2 linked regions of the Roseateles amylovorans genome follow. The protein of the gene in region 1 binds, or shares a complex with, the protein of each later gene. Links are inferred from orthologs where the notes say so. Each region holds a gene or a part of one and is shown on either strand. Other genes may lie near its edges.

Region 1 (5,595 bases):
CGCTGGCGCTGGGTGCCCGCGGGTATCGGGTCGCGCTGCTGGCCCGGCCCGGCGCCGCGCCCAAGCCGTCGGGTGACGTGCGTGCCTATGCGCTGAATGCGCAGTCGGTGCGTCTGCTCACCCGTCTGCGGGTCTGGGAAACGCTGCCCGAAGACGCCCGCACCCCCGTGCATGACATGCGAGTGATGGGCGACCGCGCCGGCGCCGCACTGCATTTCAGCGCCTGGGAGCAGGGCGCCGGTGAGCTGGCCCACATCGTCGACGCCGCCGCGCTCGAAGACCAGCTCGATGCCGCGCTGCGTTTCGCCCCCCATGTCCAGCAGGTCACCGCGCCGGTGCCCGCCACGCTGCAGGCCCTCTGCGAAGGCCGCGATTCCGCCACGGCCGCCGAACTCGGCGTCCGCTACGAGCGGCACGATTACGGCCATCTCGGCGTAGCGACCCGCCTGGTGGCCAGTCAGCCGCATCACGGGCAGGCGCTGCAATGGTTCCGCTCGCCGGACATCCTGGCCCTGCTGCCGTTCGATCGACCGGAGCCGGGGCACAGCTACGGCCTGGTGTGGTCGCTGCCCCGCGAGCGTGCCCAGGCCATGTTGGCGGCGGGCCCCGCCGAATTCGAATCCGCGCTGTTGGAGGCCACCGGCGGTGCGGCCGGCAGTCTCAAGCTTGCTGGTGAGCGCCAGGCCTGGCCGCTGCAGCTCGTGCGGGCGGACCGGCTCTGCGGCCCCGGCTGGGTGCTGCTGGGGGATGCCGCCCATCTGGTGCATCCGCTGGCCGGCCAGGGCCTGAACCTGGGCCTGGCGGATGTCGAATCCTTGCTGGAGGTGATCGCCGCGCGCGAAACCTGGCGCGGCCTGGACGATGAGAAGCTGCTGCGTCGCTATGAGCGGGCCCGCATCGCGCCGACTTGGGCGATGGGGGAGCTGACGGACGGCCTGCTGCGTGGCTTTGCCAGCCAGGCGCCGGTGATCGCGCGATTGCGCAACGAGGGACTGCGCCTGGTCAATCAGGCCGGTCCCATCAAGAAATGGCTGACCGCTCGCGCGCTCGGCCGCTGACCCCATGCCCCATCCCATGAAGACATCCTTCGCCCTGCTGGCCGCCGCGCTGGCCCTGTCCGGCTGCACCGCGCAGGCCAACGAGGACACGATCCGCAAAAACCTGGGCGCCCAGTTGCCCAAGGAGATCAAGCTCGACGAGATCCGCCCCAGCCCGGTCGCCGGCCTGTGGGAGGTGCGCATCGGCTCCGAAATCCGCTACACCGACGCCACCGGCCAGTTCCTGATCGAGGGCGAGATCCTCGATCTCAAGAACCGCCGCAACCTGACCCAGGACCGGGTGGCCAAGATCACCGCGGTCGATTTTTCGACCCTGCCGCTGAAGGACGCCATCGTCTGGAAGAAGGGCGACGGCAAGCGCCGCATCGCGGTCTTCGCCGATCCGAACTGCGGCTACTGCAAGCGCTTCGAGCGCTCGCTGCAGGACGTCAACAACATCACCGTCTACACCTTCGTGCTTCCCATCCTGGGCGGCGACTCGCCGGACAAGTCCCGCGCTGCCTGGTGCGCCAAGGACAACACCGTTGCCTGGCGCGATTGGATGCTCAGCGGCACCACGCTGCCGCGGCCTGACGCCAAGTGCGACGCGGCCGCCATCGACCGCAACATCGAACTCAGCCGCCGCCTGCGCGTCAACGGCACGCCGGCCATCGTCTTCGAGGACGGCACCCGCGCGCCGGGTGCGCTGTCGGCCGAGCAACTCGAGCAGCGGTTGCAGTCGATTTCCGCTGGCGCTGGCGCTGCGCCGGCCGCCGCCGGCAAATCGTGAGTGACGCGGTGACCTCGCGCACCGTGGCGCCGCTCAATCCGGTCGCGCTGCGGCTGGGTTATGCCGGGCTGATTCCGTTCATCCTAGGCGCGATCCTGGTGTGGCTGGTGCGCGCGGATGCGCACCCCTACGTCACCGACGGGCTCTCGCGTTATGCCGCGGTGGTGATCTCGTTCCTGGGGGCGATTCACTGGGGACTGGGCTTTCGCCAGACCGTGCCGTCCCCGGCGCCGTTTGTCTGGGGCATCGTGCCTGCGCTGCTGGCCTGGGTGGCCTGCATCATGCCGCCCTATGCGGGGCTGGTGGTGCACGGCGTGCTGCTGATCGCCTGCTACCTGGTGGATCGCCGCACCTATCCCGGCCTGGGCGCCGGCCCCTGGCTGACGCTGCGCTTCCGCCTGAGCGCGGTGGCGTCGCTGTGCTGCTTCATTGCCGCCCAAGGCACCTGAGCGACACGAAGAACGCCCCGCTTCGTCCTGTGGACTGGGCCCGACCGGCCAAGACTTGTTAGTCTTCCGTCATGATCCATTACCGCATTGCCATCGCCGACCTTCACGCGCATCGCTTCGAGGTCACCCTGACCGTGCCGGCGCCCGCCGCCCGGCAGGTGCTCAGCCTGCCGGTGTGGATTCCCGGCAGCTACCTGGTGCGCGAGTTTTCGCGCCACCTGGGCCAGGTCTCGGCCCGGCAAGGCAGTCGCGAGGTCGCGGTTCACCAGACCGCCAAGAACCGTTGGGAGTTCGACTGCAGCGGTCGCGGTGCGCTGGTGATCAGCTACCCGGTCCATGCTTTCGACACCTCGGTCCGGGCGGCCTTCCTGGATGCCCAGCGCGGCTTCTTCAATCCGAGCTCGTTGTGCCTGCGGGCGCACGGCAAGGAATCCCTGGAGCACCGCATCGAGCTGGCGGATCTGCCGTCTTCCTGGTCGGTGGCCACCGGCATGGACCGTCTGAACGAGAAGGCCGATGCCGCCTCGGAAAGCGGCGAGGGCGGGTCTTGGCTGTTCAAAGCGGCCGATTTCGATGAGATGGTCGACCATCCGTTCGAGCTCGGCAGTTTCTGGCGCGGCGAGTTCATTGCCGGCGGTGTGCCGCATGAGTTCGTGGTGTCCGGCGCCTTGCCGGTGTTCGATGGTGAACGGCTGCTGCGCGATGCCCAGCGCATCTGCGAAGCGCAGATCGCCTTCTGGCATTGCCACAAGAGCAAGCCGCCCATGGACCGATATGTGTTCCTGCTCAACTGCGTGGACGACGGCTACGGCGGTCTCGAGCATCGCGCCAGCACCGCGCTGATTGCGGCACGGCGTGATCTGCCGCGGCTGGGCCAGCCGGAGACCAGCGATGGTTATGTCAAGCTGCTGGGCCTCATCAGCCACGAGTACTTCCACACCTGGAACGTCAAGCGGCTGCGGCCGGATGTCTTCGAGCATTACGACTACGAACAGGAGAACTACACCGAGCTGCTGTGGTTCTTCGAGGGCTTCACCTCGTATTACGACGACCTGTTCCTGGTGCGCAGCGGCCTGATCGACGAGGCCCGCTACCTCAAGCTGATTTCCCAGACCTTCACCCAGGTGCTCGGTGCGCCGGGTCGCAAGCACCAGAGCGTGGCACGCTCCAGCTTCGAGGCCTGGACCAAGTACTACCGGCAGGACGAGAACACGCCCAACGCGGTGGTGAGCTACTACGCCAAGGGGTCGATGGTCGCCATGGCGCTGGACCTTTCGCTGCGCAGCGCCGAGCGTGCCAGCTCGCTGGACGAGTTGATGCGGGCCCTGTGGCGCGACAGCGGCGGCGGGCCGATCAGCGAAGCACGCATCCTGGCGCGCCTGACCGAACTCGGCGGCGAGCCCTTGGCCCAGACGCTGTCGACCTGGGTCCATGGCACCGACGACCTGCCGCTGCCGCCCTTGCTCGAGCGCATGGGCGTGCGTTGGGGGACCGACAAGCCCACGCTGGCGCAGCGACTGGGCCTGCGGGTGGCCGAGTCCGACGGCGCCCTGCTCATCAAGCAGGTGCTGCTTGAAGGCGCCGGTCTGGAGGCCGGCCTGAGCCCGGGCGACGAAATCGTGGCCTGCAATGGATGGCGGGTGCGCAAGCTTGATGACCTGGTGCTCACCCTTGACCATGTCGAGCCGCAGCGGCTGTCGCTGCTGGTGTCTCGCGATCAGCGCATGCTGAGCTTGTCGCTGCGCTTGCCGTTGCACGACAGTGCGGCCAAGCCGGTCACGCTGGGCCCGTTGGACAAGGCGCCGGCCCGCGCGCAGGGTCTGCGTCGCGCATGGCTGGGCAGCTGAAGCGCGTCGGCCCCGTCCCGCTGACGGCGCTCGCAGCGCTGACGCTGCTGGTACTGGTTCTGCACCTGTGGCTGCTGCGCGGCGCGCAGCAGCTGCATGACGCGCTCTTGCCCGAGTTGCCGGAGCCCGATCGGCTGAAGGCGGCATTCGTGCGGGAACTCAAGCCCGCCGCGCCGCCCACGCGTGCGGCGCCCACGCCCAAGCCGGGAACGCCCAAGCCGGGAACGCTCAAGCCGGGAACGCTCAAGCCGGGTACGCCCGAGGCTCCGCCCCGCCGCTTCAACCCGGTGCTTCCGCCGGCCGCCATCGGAGACGGCGCGCCCGCACCGCTGCCACGTGACGTCGCCGCAAGCGATCCGCCACCGGTCGTGGAGGCCTTGGCTGCGCCGCCGGCGCTGGCGGTGTCGGATGCGGTCGGTGACTGGGTGCCGGGGCTGGAATGGCCGCTGTCCACCGAGCTGCGCTATCAGCTCACCGGCTTCTATCGGGGCGCGGTCTACGGTCAGGCGCGGGTGCAATGGTTGCGCGAGGCGTCGCATTACCAGGTGCACCTGGATGCGGAGATCGGTCCTTCCTTTGCGCCGTTGATGTCGCGCCGGATGAGCAGCGATGGCGAAGTCACCCCGATCGGGCTGGTGCCGCGTCGCTACGACGAGCAGACCGGCGGCCTGGCCGGCAGCAAGCGCCGCAGCACGCTGGTGTTCGAGAACAGCGGGGTGCGTCTGGTCGACGGCCGTCGTGAGCCGGTGGCGGACGGCACCCAGGATGCGGCCAGCCAGTTCGTGCAGCTCACCTGGATGTTTCTCACCGGCCGCCATGCCGCACAGCCGGGCTGGCAGGTGCCGATGTCTCTGGCGCTGCCGCAGCATGTGCACCTGTGGCGCTATGAGGTGGTGGCCCAGGAAGACGTCCAGACGCCGATGGGGCCGATTCCGGCTTGGCACATTGATTCGCGGATGGACGACACCCGCGGCGACATGCAGGCCGAGATCTGGCTGGCGCCGTCGCTGCAGTACCTGCCGGTGCGCATCCGCATCTGGCAGAACCGCGAGGGCGGCGACCCGACCCACCTGGACCTCGTGCTCAAGCAGCCGCCGCTGCAGGCGATGGCCCCGGCGACGCTGCCGGCGGGTGCGGCTTCCGGTGTGTCGGCGCCTTCCGGTGGCGCGTCGCCTTGATGCGGGTGCTGGTCGGTTCCATCCCGATCATCCCGGAACCGTGACTGAACGAGCGACCCACTGCGTCGCTCTATAGTTGCCGCCACCGATTCGCGCTTGAACGCGAACACCATTCCACCCCGGACGGCCCGCATGGCCGCCGCACAGGAGACTTCCTCATGTCCGCAGCTTCCCTGGTCGACGTCGCTTTCGAGAACATCCTGGTCGAGATCGTCGGCACTGGCGATCGCAAGACCGGTGTGATCCGACTGAATCGCCCCAAGCAACTCAATGCGCTCAGCGATCCGCTGATGG
Region 2 (15,965 bases), 4.6 Mb from region 1 along the record:
TCATCACCCTGGCGAAGGAACCGACTCTCGCGAACCGTCGTCTGGCGTTCAATCGCCTGCGCGATCGCGACGTGGTGACCAAGCTGTTCAATGAGTTGGGCCCGCGTTTCGCCACCCGTCCGGGCGGCTACACCCGCATCCTGAAGATGGGTTTCCGTGTCGGCGACAACGCTCCGATGGCGTTCGTGGAACTGGTTGATCGTCCGGAAGCGACCGAAGGCGAAGCCGTCGCTGAATAAGCGGCGCGCGCACCCTGAAAGGCCAGCATTGCTGGCCTTTTTCTTTTTCTGGCCGCCGTGTTCGATCTTCAGTTGCGCGCTGGCAAGGTTTATCGGGCACGCTCGCGAGTTGTTGTGGCGCGGCGGCGCTTCGTGCGGAATTCGATCCCGCCGCGCGGTTGGACAGCGGGTGTTGCCCTTTGACGGAATCGGCACGGCGCGCCCGAGCTAAGCTCCGAGCCTTCTCCTGACGGGTGCGGTTGTTTGAAACACCTAGCCCAGATTCCCGGGGTCTTCTTCCATGTCTCTTGTCCACTTCCTCCGGCGCTTCCTGTTGCCGCTTGCGCTTCTGCTTGGCGCCATGGCCGGCGCGCGAGCCGATGACTTCCTGGATCCTGAGCAGGCATTCAAGCTCAACGTTGAATTGGTCGGCGATCGCCAGGTTCAACTCCGTTTCGACATCGCGTCCGGGTACTACATGTATCGCGACCAGTTCAAACTGGACGCGCCAGGGGCGGCCCTCGGGGCCATCCAATGGCCGACGCCCAAGCGAAAGTTCGACGAGACCTTCCAGAAGGAAGTCGAAACTTACCGCGATCGACTGACGCTGGTCGTTCCAGTGGAGTCGCTCTCGACCGCACCGCTTCGCTTGCGGCTGACCGGTCAAGGCTGCGCCGACAAAGGTCTGTGCTATCCACCGATGGCGAGCGAGCTGGAACTGGGACTTCGAGGTTTTGGCGGAGACGGCGCCATCCGCATTTCGGCAGCCAAGGACGCGATGAGCGGATTCGGACTGTCCAACGCGGTCGCCTCGAGCCCCGTAACCTCACCGGACAGCGGTGCGGCGACGTCTGGTCAGCCAACGGGCCGGCCCGATGCATCGTCGGATGCCGCGTTGGACGAGGTGCTGGCGTCCGGAAAGCTCTGGCTGGTGGTGTTGGTGGCGTTTGGCTACGGGCTGCTGTTGTCTCTGACGCCGTGCGTTCTGCCGATGCTGCCGATTCTGTCTTCCATCATCGTGGGGCAAGGCGGGACGCCGTCCCGCACGCGCGGCTTCCTGCTGGCATTCAGCTATTCCGCAGGGATGGCCTGTATCTACACCTTGCTCGGGATTGCGGCCGGCCTGGCGGGCGAGGGGCTCGCCCCCTATCTGCAGAAGCCCTGGGTGCTGGGCCTGTTCGCGGTGATGCTGGCGGGGCTGTCGCTGTCGATGTTTGGTGTCTATGAGCTCCAACTACCCAGCCGATTCACTGGCGGAGTGTCGGGCGTGAGTCAGCGGCTTCAGTCGGGCCGCCTGATTAGCGTGTTCGTGATGGGTGGACTCTCTGCACTGATCGTCAGCCCTTGCGTGATCGGCCCGCTGGCGGGGTTGCTGCTCTACATCAGCCGCACTCGGGACGTCCTGCTCGGCGGTTCTGCGCTGTTTTCCTTGGCATGGGGCATGAGCGTGCCGCTGCTGCTTGTGGGGCTGTCTGCGGGCACGCTGTTGCCTCGTGCGGGTGCATGGATGGAGAACGTCAAATACTTCTTCGGTCTGATGCTCCTGGCAGCGGCGCTCTGGATCGCGCAGCCAGTGCTTCCCGGGTCGTTGGCTCAATTGCTTTGGGGCGGCTTGTTGATTGGACTGGCCGGGTTGCTCGGACTGTTCCACGCCGCAGAGCCCCATGCGCCTCGTACCTGGTTGCGCAAGAGTGTGGCTTTGGCGGCGGCGGTGTTCGGCCTCGCCCAGTTCGTCGGTGTGGCGGCCGGCGGTACGGACCCGCTCAAGCCGCTTGCCGCATGGACCATCCAGGGCTTGTCCAGCGCCTCGGCGGCCACTTCAGCCAACCCCGCTGCGGCTGCAGACGTCGTGTCTTTCCGGAAGATTTCTAGTGTGGCTGAGTTGGACGAGGCGATCCGAACGGCAGGCAAGCCGGTGATGCTGGACTTCTATGCCGACTGGTGCGTGTCCTGCAAGGAGATGGAGCGATACACCTTTACCGACCCGCGGGTGCAGCGCCGGCTCTCCGGCGCGGTGCTGCTCAAGGCGGACGTGACCGCGAACAGTCCGCAGGACCGTGAACTGCTCAAGCGATTCCGACTCTTCGGACCACCGGGCACCATCTTCTTTGATGCCCAAGGTCAGGAGCAAACCGGCGTGCGTGTGATTGGCTTCCAGAACGCCGATCGATTCCTCCAGTCGTTGCAGGCCGCAGGAATTTGAACGCATCGGTCTATTCGTGCTACACTCTTATTCTTCAGTCGCGGGGTGGAGCAGTCTGGTAGCTCGTTGGGCTCATAACCCAAAGGTCGTAGGTTCAAATCCTGCCCCCGCAACCAGCATATTCAAGGACGTTGACGGCGTTTGAGAATGTCGAACAGAAAGAATCCCACAGGGAATCGATCGTTCAGGCAATTCGACAGCACGACCGAACACGGACTTGATGATTTAAAAAGTCCGGCAGCCCACCAGAGGTTGTAGGGACGGCAGCAAGGCCAGCACCTCGGGTGTTGGCAGCGACAAAACAGTCGCGGGGTGGAGCAGTCTGGTAGCTCGTTGGGCTCATAACCCAAAGGTCGTAGGTTCAAATCCTGCCCCCGCAACCAATAAGGCACGGCAAGTGCATCGAAGGTCCTCCTCGTGAGGGCCTTTTTTTTGCGCGCGTGCTTTCGATACTGATCTGGCGTTGTCGGCGTTGGCGTCTTGTTTCAAAGCCAAAGCCAAAGCCAAAGCCAAAGCCAAAGCCAGAAGCCAGAAGCCAGAAGCCACACCGAGGGCACCCACTGATCCGAGGGTGTTCGACGAGCGTTGGCGTTCTGCGGCAGCTTGGGCGCGGGCCTCGCCCGCCATGTGGTGCCTGTCCGTGCAGCCTACACCTACCTCCTTTGAGAGACGACCCAGTCCGTGAACGGTCGGATAGTGGGCTGGCTGAAACGTCGCATCGCGCAGGACTTGGGCAGGATCAAGCGGTCTCATCGGCTTGAAGGGCATGGACGGACGATTCCGATGCCTGCAAGCGAGCCTGGCCACCGGGGCGTCCAATGCCATCGCATCCTGAGTTCTGACGAATGCGATCCACGCGCGCTCGCAATGGCAAAGGAGAAACGCCATGGCATCAACACTGACCCTGCTTGGACTTGTTCACACGTTGCTGAGCGTCATCGCCATCGTTGCCGGCGCGCTGACGTTGTGGCGCCAAGGGCTGATTCAATGGGCGAACCGCGGTGGTCAGCTCTACGTGGTGATGACGGCACTCAGTTGCCTCACCGGCCTGTTGATCTTCCGGCACGGCGGTTTCGGGCCCCCGCATGCACTGGCCTTGATCACCTTGATCACACTCGCCGTCGGGCTGGGTGCAGAACGGCGTCGATGGTTCGGTGCTTGGTCCGGATATGTGGCGATTGTCGCGATGTCCACCACGTTCTTCTTCCACAGCATTCCGGGCTTCAACGAGACCTTCACTCGCCTGCCCTTGGGGGCGCCTTGGCTCAGCGGGCCCGATGATCCCTTGCTGGGAAAGCTGGTGGGCGGCGCCTTCGTGTTGCTGTTGATCGGACTCACGCTCCAGCTCAGGCGCCTACGCGCCCGGCTTCGCCTGGGCGCGGCGCTGCGAGGCGCGGCGGTCTAAGCCTGGCCTGCGTCACGATGAGCCGCACAGTCGAAGTGACGGGCTGAGGCGCCGTCTCAAGCACCCCGCGTCAGCCTGGTGATGCTGTGCGGCGCAAGGCGCCCGACCATGCGGGCGACTGCCCGGGGGCGATCGTGTCAGGCGACGCGCAAATGCGGGCCGGCATCCGCGGCGGCCACGCGCCCAACCACGGCAGCACTGTCGAAGCCATGACGCTTGAACACCGCCAAGACCTGGTCCAATGACTGCGGAGTACAGGACACCAACAAGCCGCCGCTGGTTTGCGGATCACTGAGCAAAGCCTGGGCCTCCGCAGGCAGGCTGGCGCCCAAGGAGACATCCGCCCCATAGGCCGCCCAGTTGCGCCCGGAAGCGCCCGTGATGAATCCGTCCCGCGCCAGCGCTGGAACGCCCTCCAGCAGCGGCACCGCGGACCAGTCGACCTCCACGCTGCATCCCGACCCTCTGGCCATCTCCAGCGCATGCCCGGCCAACCCGAAGCCGGTGACATCGGTGATCGCATGCACGCCGTCCAGGGCCGCCAACTCGGGACCGGGCGTATTCAGCCGCGTCGTGGTGTCGATCATCCGGCGATACATCGCCGCGTCCAACATGCCCTTCTTCAGTGCGGCTGACATCACGCCCACGCCCAGGGCCTTACCGAGCACGAGCACGTCCCCCGCCTGCGCATCGGCATTGCGCTTCACATGGTCGGGATGCACCAGTCCCAATGCCACTAGGCCATAAATCGGTTCCACCGAATCAATGGTGTGGCCGCCGGCGATCGGAATGCCCGCCTGCCGGCAGACCGATGCACCGCCTTCAAGGATCTTGCCGATCGTGGCCGTGCTCAACACTGAAATCGGCATGCCGACCAAAGCCAGCGCCAGGATGGGCTTGCCGCCCATGGCGTAGACATCGCTGATCGCATTGGTCGCGGCGATCCGCCCGAAATCATGGGGATCGTCGACGATCGGCATGAAGAAGTCGGTCGTGGCGACCAGCGCCTGCTCGTCGTTGAGCCGATAGACGGCCGCATCGTCCGACGTTTCGATGCCGACCAGCAGTTCCTTGGGCACGGGCAGCGACGCCGCGCCCTTGAGGATCTCCGACAGCACCCCAGGTGCGATCTTGCAACCACAGCCACCACCGTGGGAGAGCGAGGTCAGGCGAGGTTCGGTGGACGTGGACATGGCAATCTCCTGCAAGCGCCCAGGCGTCGTCCGGGCGATATCGTCAGCTTACCCGCTGTGTCGCTCGCGATGCGCGGATGGCGTGCGATGGAAGCCCGTCCATTGCTGGTGCAGCGCCATGAAGTCGTCCATCGCCGACCACAGCGGCTGATAGCGGTCCGCATCCGCATCCAGTTGGGTCAGCGCGAGCGCGCAGGCTTCCAGCGTACTGCGCTGCAGGGGCGCCTGCGCCTGCCGAATGGCGTAGCGCGACGGGGGCGGGGCGATCAAGGACAGTCGCGGGAGTGACTGCAGCCAGGGGTTCTCGTGCAGCATCCGCCGGCTCTTGCGCCAGGTGCCGTCCAGGACGACAAGCGTCAGCGGCCGACGGTCCCGCCCAGGTGCGGGTGGCACCAGAGGCGGTGAGGGCGTCGCGGCGGGATAGAGCAGTACCAGACCGTCGGTGGCGAGCGGGGCATCGAAGCGCTCGCCGATGACGGTTCTGCTGCGCCTCAGGCACCGATGCAGCAGCGCGGCAGTGCCCTTGGCCTGCGAGACCTCATCGGGATGCTGGAGGATCAGCAAGGCGGTGAGGTTGTCCACCGGCCGCACGCAGTGGCAAAAGCACGCGGCGCACGGCCGACCGCAATCCACGCAGTGCGCCCGCCGATCGGGGCACGTCGCGTCGCCGGCGGCCCGTGACGGATCAGCGAGGTTGGCGGGGCGGGCGACGACCGTCATTGGGTCGGCCCGGACCATCGGCACGAGGGCCGCGATCTCCGCGACCTTCACCACCCCGGCCGCCGGGGCCGCGCTGATCGCCGCGAGCGTCTCTCGGCGCGCCGGGCCGCCGATCGCCGCCGCGCGGCGGGCGATCCTGACGTTCGGTGCGCACCGGCTGCTCGGACTCTTCCTTGCGGGCCAGAGCGAGCTGTTCGTCGAGTTGCTCGGGCGACAGGCCCTTCAAGGCGCCGAAGTTGGTCGGCGTCAGCGTGGTGCGAGAGAAGTCACGCAGCAATTGCGCGCGTTCCTGCCGACCGCGGTCCTCTTCGGCGCGACGCGCTTCGGTGATGCCGCGACGACGCGTCAGTTCCTGCACGGCCGCATCCCGATGCTCGTCGCTGAGCTCGCCGGCGGGCTGGCCGTCCAGGTCAAAGCGCTGCTTGGCACGAGACAGGGCGATCAGATAGCCGGTGCCGCCTGTGTAACGTCGCAGGAAGGCCGACAACTGCGCCTTGGTGAAACGGCCCGCAGCGCGTTCCTGAATGTCCGCCTGGATGCGCAGCTTCAGCGGCTTGGGTGCGCCAGCGAACAGCGCCGGGAACAATTCCTTGAGCGCGGCGGCGATGGCGGGCACATCCACGCGAGCGGACTTCTCGGCGGCCTGGGCAGGCCCTGCCGACGAGTTCTCCGACGCGCCGCTGTCTGTCGCGGGATCGTCGGACGCTTCGGGCGCAGCGACGTTCTCCCCCGTTGAGGTGAGAGAAGAGGGGGTCTCCACGGGCTCAGAGGCCGGTGCGGGAGAGGTCGCTTCGCCTTGAGGCGGAATGCTGGAGGACATGAATCAAGCGGCGCGCGGCCGGCCAACGGAGAAAAGGGGGGATTGTGCCCATAGCCACACGGGCGTGGCAATTCACGTCGTCAATGGCCGACCGGTCGGCCTCCCCCAGAATGGCGATTCGTGCCGGGATTCGATCAATCTCAGGGTTTGGGTTCGCAGGCGGGCTTGCAGATGAGCTCGGTGCGTCCGAGGATGCGCTTGGACTGGAGGCTGCTGGGCGGGCGGTGACGGCCACACTTGAAACACGAACGGGTCTGGCCGCTGCCTTGGAACGGCGACCCTCCCAGCTTGGAGGCATAGCGCAGGCCGTCTTCCCGAACGGCGGTGCTGGTGTCTTTGCTCATGGTCTCGCTTCGCTTGGCGCGTTGTAGCGAGCCGCTCCGGTGGTACCGCAACGGCTCACGGGATCCCTCTCGATCGATATTAGGTGCCGTCCATGACGGCCCGCTACATCGCTTGCCCGGGGGTCTCTACGCTGGCGGCAAGCATCCGACGAACGGTCAACTTTGCGTCGACAATCGCACCGCCGCCCGATTCGGTGCGGCTGAATGCACCCCCATGGCCAAACTGTTTTTTCGCTACGCGGCAATGAACGCGGGCAAGTCCACCGCGCTGCTTCAGGTCGCGCACAACTACGAAGAGCGCGGCCATGCCGTGCGCATCTTCACCGCCGGTGTGGATGATCGGTACGGGCGGGGCATGGTGACCTCACGACTCGGTCCGCAGCGCGTGGCCGAGGTGTTCACCCCCGAATCCGACTTTCGCGCCTTGCTGGGCGCCACGCCGGCCATCGCCTGTGTGCTGGTCGATGAGGCCCAGTTCTTGACGAAGGATCAGGTCTGGGCGCTGCATGAGATCGCCCACATTCGCCACGTACCGGTGATCTGCTATGGCCTGCGTACCGATTTCCAGGGCGAGTTGTTCCCGGGATCGGCCTCGTTGTTGGCACTGGCGGATGAGATGGACGAGATGAAGACCATCTGCGACTGTGGCCGCAAGGCAACGATGAACATGCGGGTGGATGCCACCGGGCGCAAGCAGACTGAAGGCGCCCAGGTGGAGATCGGCGGAAACAGCCGCTACAGGGCCGTCTGCGGAAGATGCTTTCGCGGGGCCTGAGCACGCTGAAGGGCGCTGAAGGGCACCGAAGCGCTCAAGAGGGGATGCGGCCCACCAGCCGCATTGAGGGGCGGCGCGAGAAGACCATGGGACTTCCCGCACGCGACATTGCCGCTGATGTTGACGCAGTGGCGAACGGTCGCGTGCGCGGTCTCCATCAGCACCGGCGCCGCCCATGCAGCCGTCGTCGGCGATATGAGGGGCGGAGACGGGCGCGCGCCTCCCAGGCGTGGCCTCTTCCCGAGGCACCACGGCAGAACGGCGGCGGCGGCATCGACACGCCAACCTGGGCCCCGCGCGATCGGCGGGGCCACGGGTGGCCGCAGGTCTGACGCGCTGAGGCGCGGACAGACCTGGGCGACCGGCGGTTACTTCTTGTTGAGTTGTTCTTCCAGTTCCTTGCAGGACGGCGCACAGACAGGCTGAGACTTGCCCAGCAGCTTGCGCGACTTCAGCAGCGCGCGCGGGCGATGCTTGCCACAGAGGAAGCACGACATGGTTGCCGCGCCGAAGGAAGAGGTTGCCGCGAACGGCGAACCGGGAGCTTTAGAGCGATAGCGCAAACCATCGGCTTCGATGGTCGTCTTGGTCGTTTCCTTGGCCACGCTGATCCTGATCTTGATAAGAGTATGAAATGCCAGGCCGACTCCCCGAGTCCCCCTGGAGGTCGTCGGCCAAACCCGTATTTTCCTATAAGCGGGAGCTTCCCCCTACCGGGCCATCGCTAATGCCCGTGACATGGGGTCGATCTGCGTCGTTGACAGGGGTTGGAAAAACCCGCTTTGCGGCGTTTTGGCGGGCCGCCTCTTGCGACCGGTCCCCCTGACGGCGGCGCCCTGGGCGCCGGCGCCGCGCGTGTAACACCCGCCCGACGGCCTTGGCAGCGTCTAGGGAAAACACCTAGAATTCCGCCGCTCGGTTCCATGCGGGCGTCAAGAAACAAAACGCGAAAAATCGCAACACAGGGAAGCGAGCGCAGTGATGGATCGGATCGAGAGCCTGTTCGCCGCCATGCGGGCGGCAGGGCAACCGCTGGACGGGCATTCAGGCGACAGCATCGCCAGCTTCGCTCAGCAGGTCAGCCAAGCCCTGTGCCATTACTTTCAGTGCTCGCATGCCAGCATCTGGCTGCTGGACGGCGCGCCCGGCGAGCATCGTCTGCGCAACCTCGCCTCGCATGAGTCCGATGGCCCCAGCCGCCAGAACCCGATCTGCGCGCAGCAAGCCTATCCCGGCTACTTCCAGGCGTTACTGGGCCAAGGGGTCTTCCACTGCGCGGATTCCCATCTCGATCCACGACTCCAGGGCCTGACACCTCCGCCCACCTGGCGTTCGATGCTGGACGTCTGCGGCCAGATCAATGGCAAGACCATCGGCGTGATTGCCTTGGGCGAGCGCGATGAGGCCCGCAACTGGACCAAGCGTGAGGAACTCGACCTCCGCCGCGCCACCGCCAAGGCCTGCCTGCGTCTGCATGCGCTGCGGCAGGAACTGGAGACTGTCTGAGTCGCGTCGGCCTGAGTCGCTTTCCCCGACGACGCGCGGCGCTGACCCCTTGACGCTCACGCCATGCTCACGCCACGCTGACGCTCACTCGCACGCTCACGGTGATGGACGGGCCTCAGACTTGACCGGCGCCGGCCCGAGGTCCTCAGCGTCCGACGAAGCGCGGTTCGCGCTTCTCCTGCCACGCCCGCACACCCTCCGCCAGATCGTCAGATGCGTTGGCCGCGGCGATGTCCGCCGCCAGCGCCTGCGCATCCAGGCAGCCGTTGGCGATGGCATTCAAATGCCGCTTCATGCCGGACAGCGCCAGCGGCGCATAAGCGCACAGCCGCGCGCACAACGCCTCGACCGCTTCTTCCAACGCGGCGCGGTCGGTGAGCAGTTGGTCGAGGAAGCCGCTGTCGCGCATCGCCTGCGCCTCCAGCGTCTCGCCGGCCAGCAGGATGCGCTTGGCCATCGACAGTCCGAGCCGGTTGACGTAGCGCACCATGCCGCCGCGATAGAAATGCAGACCCAGCCGTGCGGCCGGCACGAACATCTCGCAGGCCAGGGTGCCCAGCCGGAAATCGCAGGCCAGTGCCAGATCGGTCGCGCCGCCGTAGACACCGCCCTGAAGGGCCGCCACGGTCACCGGGCGGGCTTGCTCCCATGCATCGGCGAGCGATTCGAACAGCGCGCCGGCATCCACGCCGGGTACCGCATCGATGTTGAAGCCGCTGCAGAAATGCTTGCCCAGCGCCTGGAGCAGCAGGACCCGCACGTCCGGCCGAGCGTTGACCTGCTGCAAATGCGATTGCAGCGTCTGCAGGTCCAGCAGTTCCAGCCGATTGGCGACCTGCGGGCGGCGGAGCGTGATCCGGGCCAGCGGGCCATCGATCTCAAGGGTGGGTGCGTGTTGCGGCATGGCTGGGAAGTCTAGTGGCCCGGCCCGCAGGCGCGCACGCGGCCGATCAGATCGACCGACCGGTCGGCTGAAGTCGCTCCACCTTGTCAATGCGGCATCCACTGACGGAGGACCGTTGGAATCTGGCTAGAGTCGGCCGCACAACAACCCACACGGAGACACGGTGGACGGCTCGATCGCAAGCATTCTGGTGCTGGACGGGATCACCAACGGCGCGGTCTATGCGCTGCTGGCGCTGGCCCTTGTCCTGGTCTTTGCGGTCACCCGGGTGATCTTCATCCCACAGGGCGAATTCGTGGCCTTCGGCGCGCTGACGCTGGCCGGGTTGCAGCTCGGACACACGCCGCTGACCATCCATTTCCTGATCGCGATGGCGCTGCTGGCTGCGCTGCTGGATCTCGTGGCGGCCGTGCGGGCCGGGCATCTGGCGGCTTCGCTGCGGGGCATCGTGTTGCGGGCCGCACCGCCGTTGTTGATCGGCGCGGCCGCGCTCTGGCTGGCGCCGATGAAGTTGCCCCTGGGCGGCCAGGCCCTGTTGACGCTGGCCATCGTCACGCCGATGGGCGGGCTGCTGTACCGATTGGCCTACCAATCGCTGGCGGATGCGTCGGTGCTGGTGCTGCTGATCGTGTCGGTCGGGGTGCACTTTGCGCTGACCGGGCTCGGACTGGCGTTCTTCGGTGCGGAAGGTTCGCGCAATCCCAGCTTCTGGGATGCCAGCTTCAATCTGGGCCCGCTGCTGTTCTCGGGCCAGACCGTGATCATCGTCGGCGCTTCGATCGCGCTGATCATCGGCTTGTGGCTGTTTTTCGAGAAGAGCCTGTACGGCAAGGCGCTGCGCGCCACCGCCGTGAATCGATTGGGCGCCCGCCTGATGGGCATCTCCAGCCTCTCGGCGGGACGGCTGTCCTTCACCTTGGCGGCCTTCATCGGCGCGCTGTCCGGCTTGCTGATCAGTCCCACCACCACGATCTTCTATGACAGCGGCTTCCTGATCGGCCTCAAGGGCTTCGTGGCGGCCGTGTTTGCCGGGCTGTCGAGTTATCCGGGAGCGGCGTTGGGTGCGCTGCTGGTCGGGCTGATCGAATCCTTCAGCTCCTTCTGGGCCAGTGCCTTCAAGGAGGTGATCGTCTTCACCACCATCTTGCCGGTGCTGTTGTGGCGCAGTTGGCGCGATCCGCACCAGGAAGACCACTGACGCCGATTGCCGGCGCGGCGCTCGGAATTGCCGCTTCGCACCACTCGCTCCAGCCTCTCCGCCCGCGCCACCGCCATCGACCACGAGCGCGCCTTTGCGCCGAGCACGACCTCCAACCCGATGACGATCAAGCCTTCCCATCTGTCCGCCGCTGCCGGTGTCTTTGCGCTGGCGGTGTTGCCCCTTCTGCCGGTGCCCGAGTTCTGGATCACCCAGGCCAACTACATCGGCATGTTCGCGCTCGTGGCCCTGGGGCTGGTGCTGCTCACGGGCGTCGCTGGACTGACCTCCTTCGGCCAGGCCGCCTTCGTCGGTGTGGGCGCCTATGCCACCGCCTTGCTCAGCACACGCTACGGGCTGTCGCCTTGGCTGGGCCTGGTGGCGGGCTTGGCGATCACCGTGGTGATCGCGGCGGTGCTGGGCTGGATCACCTTGCGGATGTCGGGGCACTACCTGCCGCTGGCGACGATCGCCTGGGCATTGAGCCTGAACTTCACCATCGCCAACCTCGAGTTCCTCGGCAAGTACGACGGCCTGCTGGGCGTGCCGGCGATCAGTCTGTTCGGCGTCAGCCTGGCGGATGGCAGAGCGATGTACTACCTGATCTGGCTGTGCGCGCTGCTAGGGGCGCTGGCGGTGCGCAACCTGCTGGACTCCCGACCCGGTCGAGCTATTCGCGCGCTGGGCGGCGCGACCGTCATGGCCGAGGCGATGGGCGTCTCCACCTACCGCTACAAGGTAGTGATCTTCCTGATCGCGGCCTTGCTGGCGTCGGTCTCGGGCTGGCTGTTCGCGCATGTGCAGCGCACCGTCAACCCCAGCCCCTTCGGCCTGAAGATGGGCATCGAATACCTCTTCATGGCGGTCGTCGGTGGGGCGTCCAGTGTCTGGGGCGCGTTTGTCGGCGCGGGCGTGTTCAAGATCATCGAGGACCAGCTCAAGGAACTGCTGCCCCGCCTGCTGGGTAGCAACGGCAACTTCGAGATCATCGTGCTGGGCGTCGTGCTGGTGTTGATGCTGAAGTACGCGCCCAAGGGACTGTGGCCGGCCTTGCAGACCGCGCTGGCACGCCATCGCCCTGCGCGCGCCCGTATGCGCGACTGGGCGCAGGCGCCGGCTCTTCCGGTGCGGCCCAAGCCGGCCGCCGGCACGGTGCTGCTGGAGGTGGATGGTCTGCGCAAGCAGTTCGGCGGCCTGGTGGCGGTGAACGATGTCAGCTTCACCCTGCGGGCCGGCGAGATCATGGGATTGATCGGACCCAACGGCGCCGGCAAATCCACCACCTTCAACCTCATCTCGGGCGTGATGTCGGCCAGCGCCGGCACCTTGCGTTTCGCGGGGGCCTCGATCAGCGGGCTGCCCTCGCGCCGCATTGCGCGGCTTGGGCTCTCGCGCACCTTCCAGCACGTCAAGATGATTCCGGACATGACGGTGCTGGAGAACGTCGCCCTGGGCGGTTATCTGCGCAGCACCAGCGGCACCCTGCGCGCCATGCTGCGCCTGGACCGCGAGGACGAGCGCCGCCTGTTCGCCGAAGCCGAACGGCAGCTGCAGCGCATCGGCATGCAGGCCCACCTGCATGAGCTGGCCGGCAACCTGGCGCTGGGACCGCAACGCATGATGGAGATCGCTCGCGCGCTGTGCAGCGATCCGTCGCTGCTGCTGCTGGATGAGCCGGCTGCGGGATTGCGCCACAAGGAGAAGCAGGCACTGGCCGAGGTGCTGCGCCAGTTGCGCAGTGAAGGCATGAGCATCCTGCTGGTGGAGCACGACATGGACTTCGTGATGGGGCTCACCGACCGTCTGGTGGTGATGGAATTCGGCACCAAGCTCATCGAAGGCACTCCGGCGCAGGTGCAGGCCAGCCCCGAGGTGCGGGCGGCGTATCTCGGAACGGAACACTGACATGAGCGAGCTGTTGACGGTCCGCGGGCTGCATGCCGGTTATGGTCGAGCGCACGTGCTGACGGGCCTGGACCTGCGGCTGCGTCAGGGCGAAGTGGTCACGGTCATCGGGCCCAACGGGGCGGGCAAGAGCACCACGCTCAATGCGTTGATGGGCGTGTTGCCCTCACGCGGCCAAGTGGTGTTTGATGGTGAGGACATCGGCTCGCTCGGCCTGGAAGCCCGCGTGATGAAGGGCATGTCCCTGGTGCCGGAGAAGCGCGAACTGTTCACCACGATGACGGTGGAAGACAACCTGGTGCTGGGCGGCTTCCGTCCGATGCGCTTGGGAGTGCGCGGTTGGCGCGATGAGCTGGGCCGTGTCTACGAGCTCTTCCCCCGACTGCGGGAACGGCGCGATCAATCGGCCGGCACCTTGTCGGGCGGCGAGCGGCAGATGCTGGCGGTCGGGCGCGCGCTGATGGCGCGGCCCAAGCTCCTGATGCTGGATGAGCCCAGCCTGGGCCTGGCGCCGCTGATCGTGAAGGAAGTCTTCCGCATCGTCGCGCGCTTGCGCGAGGCCGGGGTGTCCATCCTCCTGATCGAACAGAACGCGCGGGCGGCGCTGGAGGTGGCGGACTACGGCTATGTGCTGGAAACCGGCGAGATCGCTTTGGAAGGACCCGCGGCCGAACTGGCCTCCGATCCCCGCGTGATCGACACGTACCTGGGGGCGAATCGCAAGGACTGAACGCGGACGGCGCCGGTGCCGATGACGGTACCGAGGCTGAAGCCGGCCCGCGGCCAGGGGCCCGGCATCAGGCGGAGTCGCTGAGCGCGCGGCGCCGGCGGCTCTTCCCGCCGAACGCTGCGCCAGCCCGGCGCATCAGCAGGAGGGCTTGCCCTGCTGGAGCATTGCGGCCATCCGCGCTTTCAGTTGGGCGTCATCAAGGTCTTCCTTGTGCGTGGCCACCATCCACTTGTGGCCGAAGGGATCGGTGATCTGCCCCATGCGGTCGCCCCAGAACTGGTCCTGGACCGCCATGTCGACGGTGGCACCGGCCGCCTGTGCGCGGGCCACCGTCGCGTCGACATCCGGCACGAACACGACCATCGAGACCGGTGATCCACTGAGCCCCTGCGGGCTGAGCGCGCCGAACTGCGGCCGCTCCTCGGTGAGCATGAAGCGCGCGCCGCCGATGTGGAGCTCGGCATGCATCACGCCGTCGGGCGCCTCCAGCCGGGTGCCTTGACGGGCCTCGAAGGCCTGTTGATAGAACGTGATCGCCGCCGGCGCGTTGCGCACCGTGAGGTAAGGAATCACGCCGTCGGCTGGCGGGACGGCCTGCGTGGCGGTCGGGCCCGTGCGCGGCGTGGCATCGGTGAAGTCAGTCATCTCGATCTCCTGTGGTGGGGTCTGCATCGTGGTCTGGATCGCGGGCTGCGTCATTCCCTACATGAGCACGACGAAGCGGCAGCGGCAATTTCGACAGCAGCGCGTTAAAGGTGTGCCGACTTGTGTCCCACGCGCCGCTGCGGGATGTCGACGGGCCAGACACCGATTGACACAGGGCGGCTGCCGCGCAGTTTTACCGATCCGGCCCCCTCAGTCAGGGGCGGCCCGCGCGGTCAACCGAGGGTCGACCACCATAATCCCCGGACACATCATGGCCCTCCTGTCCACCCTGAAAAAGCTGCTGTCCAGCGACAGCCGCAAGTCCCCCGCCACCACCGCTGCGCCGTCCTCGCTGCGCGGCGCGCCGCCGTCGACGGTCAGCGCACCGCCGCCGGCGCCGTCGGTGGCGTTGTCGCTGACGCTGCCGGACATCTCGGTGACGCCGTCCACCCACGGCTATGACACGGTGCCGGCCTCGCGGCCCATCACGCTGGGACCGCCGGAGCTCTATCCCGGGGCGGCCTCGCCGGACATGTCCCAGCCGGTCACCGCCGAATGGCTGCAATTCAGCGCGCGGCTGTTCGGTCTGCAGCGCCTGAAGGATTCTGCGCCGCATCCGCTGGAATCGGCCTTGCTGCATCGCCTGCAGACCCGCACCGGCGCGCAGTGGTCGGAACTGCTGCCGCGTCTGCCGGCGGTCCTGCCGCAACTGATGAGTCTGATGCGGCGAGAGAACCTCTCGTCGCGCGCGCTGGTCGATGTGCTGTCGCGCGATCCCAGTCTGGTGGGCGAGCTGATGCGCGTCGCCAACTCGGCGCTCTACCGGCCCGAGCGCGAGATCACTGATCTGGCCAGCGCCGTGCTGGTGCTGGGCCATGAGGGCCTGAACCAGGTGGTCATGCGGGTCACCATGCGACCCATCTACAGCCAGGCCCAGGGACGTTACAGCCGGCAGGCCGGCACGCTGCTCTGGGATCTGGGCGAACGCGCCGGCCTCGCGGCCATGCGGCTGGCCCCACCGGGGGATGAGCGCTTTGCCGCTTATCTGGCTGGCCTCAGCTCGCAAGTCGGGCTGATGGGCCTGCTGCGGGTCCTGGACACCTTGCCGGTCGGTCAGCGACCGGCGCTGGATCGCGAGGGCCTGCATCGGCAACTGGTGCCGCTGTCGGCGGGCTGGTCCTCATTGATCGTCGCCCATTGGGGCTTCCCGAGCCGGGTCGTGGACGCCCTGGTTGCCCGACCGGGGCAGCCGGGCCAGAGCGCGGAAGTGGCGGTGCTGGCCCAGGTGGTGCGCGCGGCCGGCGCGGTGGCGCTGCGTCATCTGATGCAGCCGGGTCTGCAGGCGTCCCAACTCGGTGACTGGTCGCTGGCCCAGCGCCGCGCCTATGAGGCGCTGGAG

The links.
Region 2: the proteins of N4261_RS22160 (region 1) and dsbD are in contact, whole or in part, in a crystal structure (PDB 1JZD), measured with the Escherichia coli proteins. The link is inferred for Roseateles amylovorans from one-to-one orthologs.

What each region holds. Positions count from the first base shown.
Region 1 is NZ_CP104562.2:5,343,500-5,349,094, reverse strand. The notes cover bases 1-2,950. They hold N4261_RS22160 (DsbC family protein), read left to right. Parts: upstream 1-1,074; coding sequence 1,075-1,827; downstream 1,828-2,950. Other genes in these bases: N4261_RS22150 (M61 family metallopeptidase), read left to right, coding at 2,348-2,950; N4261_RS22155 (DUF3429 domain-containing protein), read left to right, coding at 1,836-2,276; N4261_RS22165 (FAD-dependent monooxygenase), read left to right, coding at 1-1,058. Also shown: more of N4261_RS22150, read left to right, coding at 2,951-4,123; N4261_RS22145 (DUF3108 domain-containing protein), read left to right, coding at 4,108-5,301; N4261_RS22140 (enoyl-CoA hydratase), read left to right, coding at 5,460-5,595. UniProt on the Escherichia coli protein: Acts as a disulfide isomerase, interacting with incorrectly folded proteins to correct non-native disulfide bonds.
Region 2 is NZ_CP104562.2:724,200-740,164, forward strand. The notes cover bases 1-2,970. They hold dsbD (protein-disulfide reductase DsbD), read left to right. Parts: upstream 1-519; coding sequence 520-2,421; downstream 2,422-2,970. Other genes in these bases: rplQ (50S ribosomal protein L17), read left to right, coding at 1-239. Outside these bases: N4261_RS03175 (DUF2306 domain-containing protein), read left to right, coding at 3,308-3,826; selenide, water dikinase SelD, read right to left, coding at 3,964-5,019; N4261_RS03185 (tRNA-uridine aminocarboxypropyltransferase), read right to left, coding at 5,068-5,757; N4261_RS03190 (ProQ/FinO family protein), read right to left, coding at 5,705-6,499; N4261_RS03195 (hypothetical protein), read right to left, coding at 6,700-6,903; N4261_RS03200 (thymidine kinase), read left to right, coding at 7,118-7,678; N4261_RS03205 (hypothetical protein), read right to left, coding at 8,047-8,283; N4261_RS03210 (GAF domain-containing protein), read left to right, coding at 8,660-9,184; N4261_RS03215 (enoyl-CoA hydratase/isomerase family protein), read right to left, coding at 9,330-10,088; N4261_RS03220 (branched-chain amino acid ABC transporter permease), read left to right, coding at 10,252-11,286; N4261_RS03225 (branched-chain amino acid ABC transporter ATP-binding protein/permease), read left to right, coding at 11,407-13,191; N4261_RS03230 (ABC transporter ATP-binding protein), read left to right, coding at 13,193-13,921; N4261_RS03235 (VOC family protein), read right to left, coding at 14,057-14,566; N4261_RS03240 (HDOD domain-containing protein), read left to right, coding at 14,838-15,965. UniProt on the Escherichia coli protein: Required to facilitate the formation of correct disulfide bonds in some periplasmic proteins and for the assembly of the periplasmic c-type cytochromes.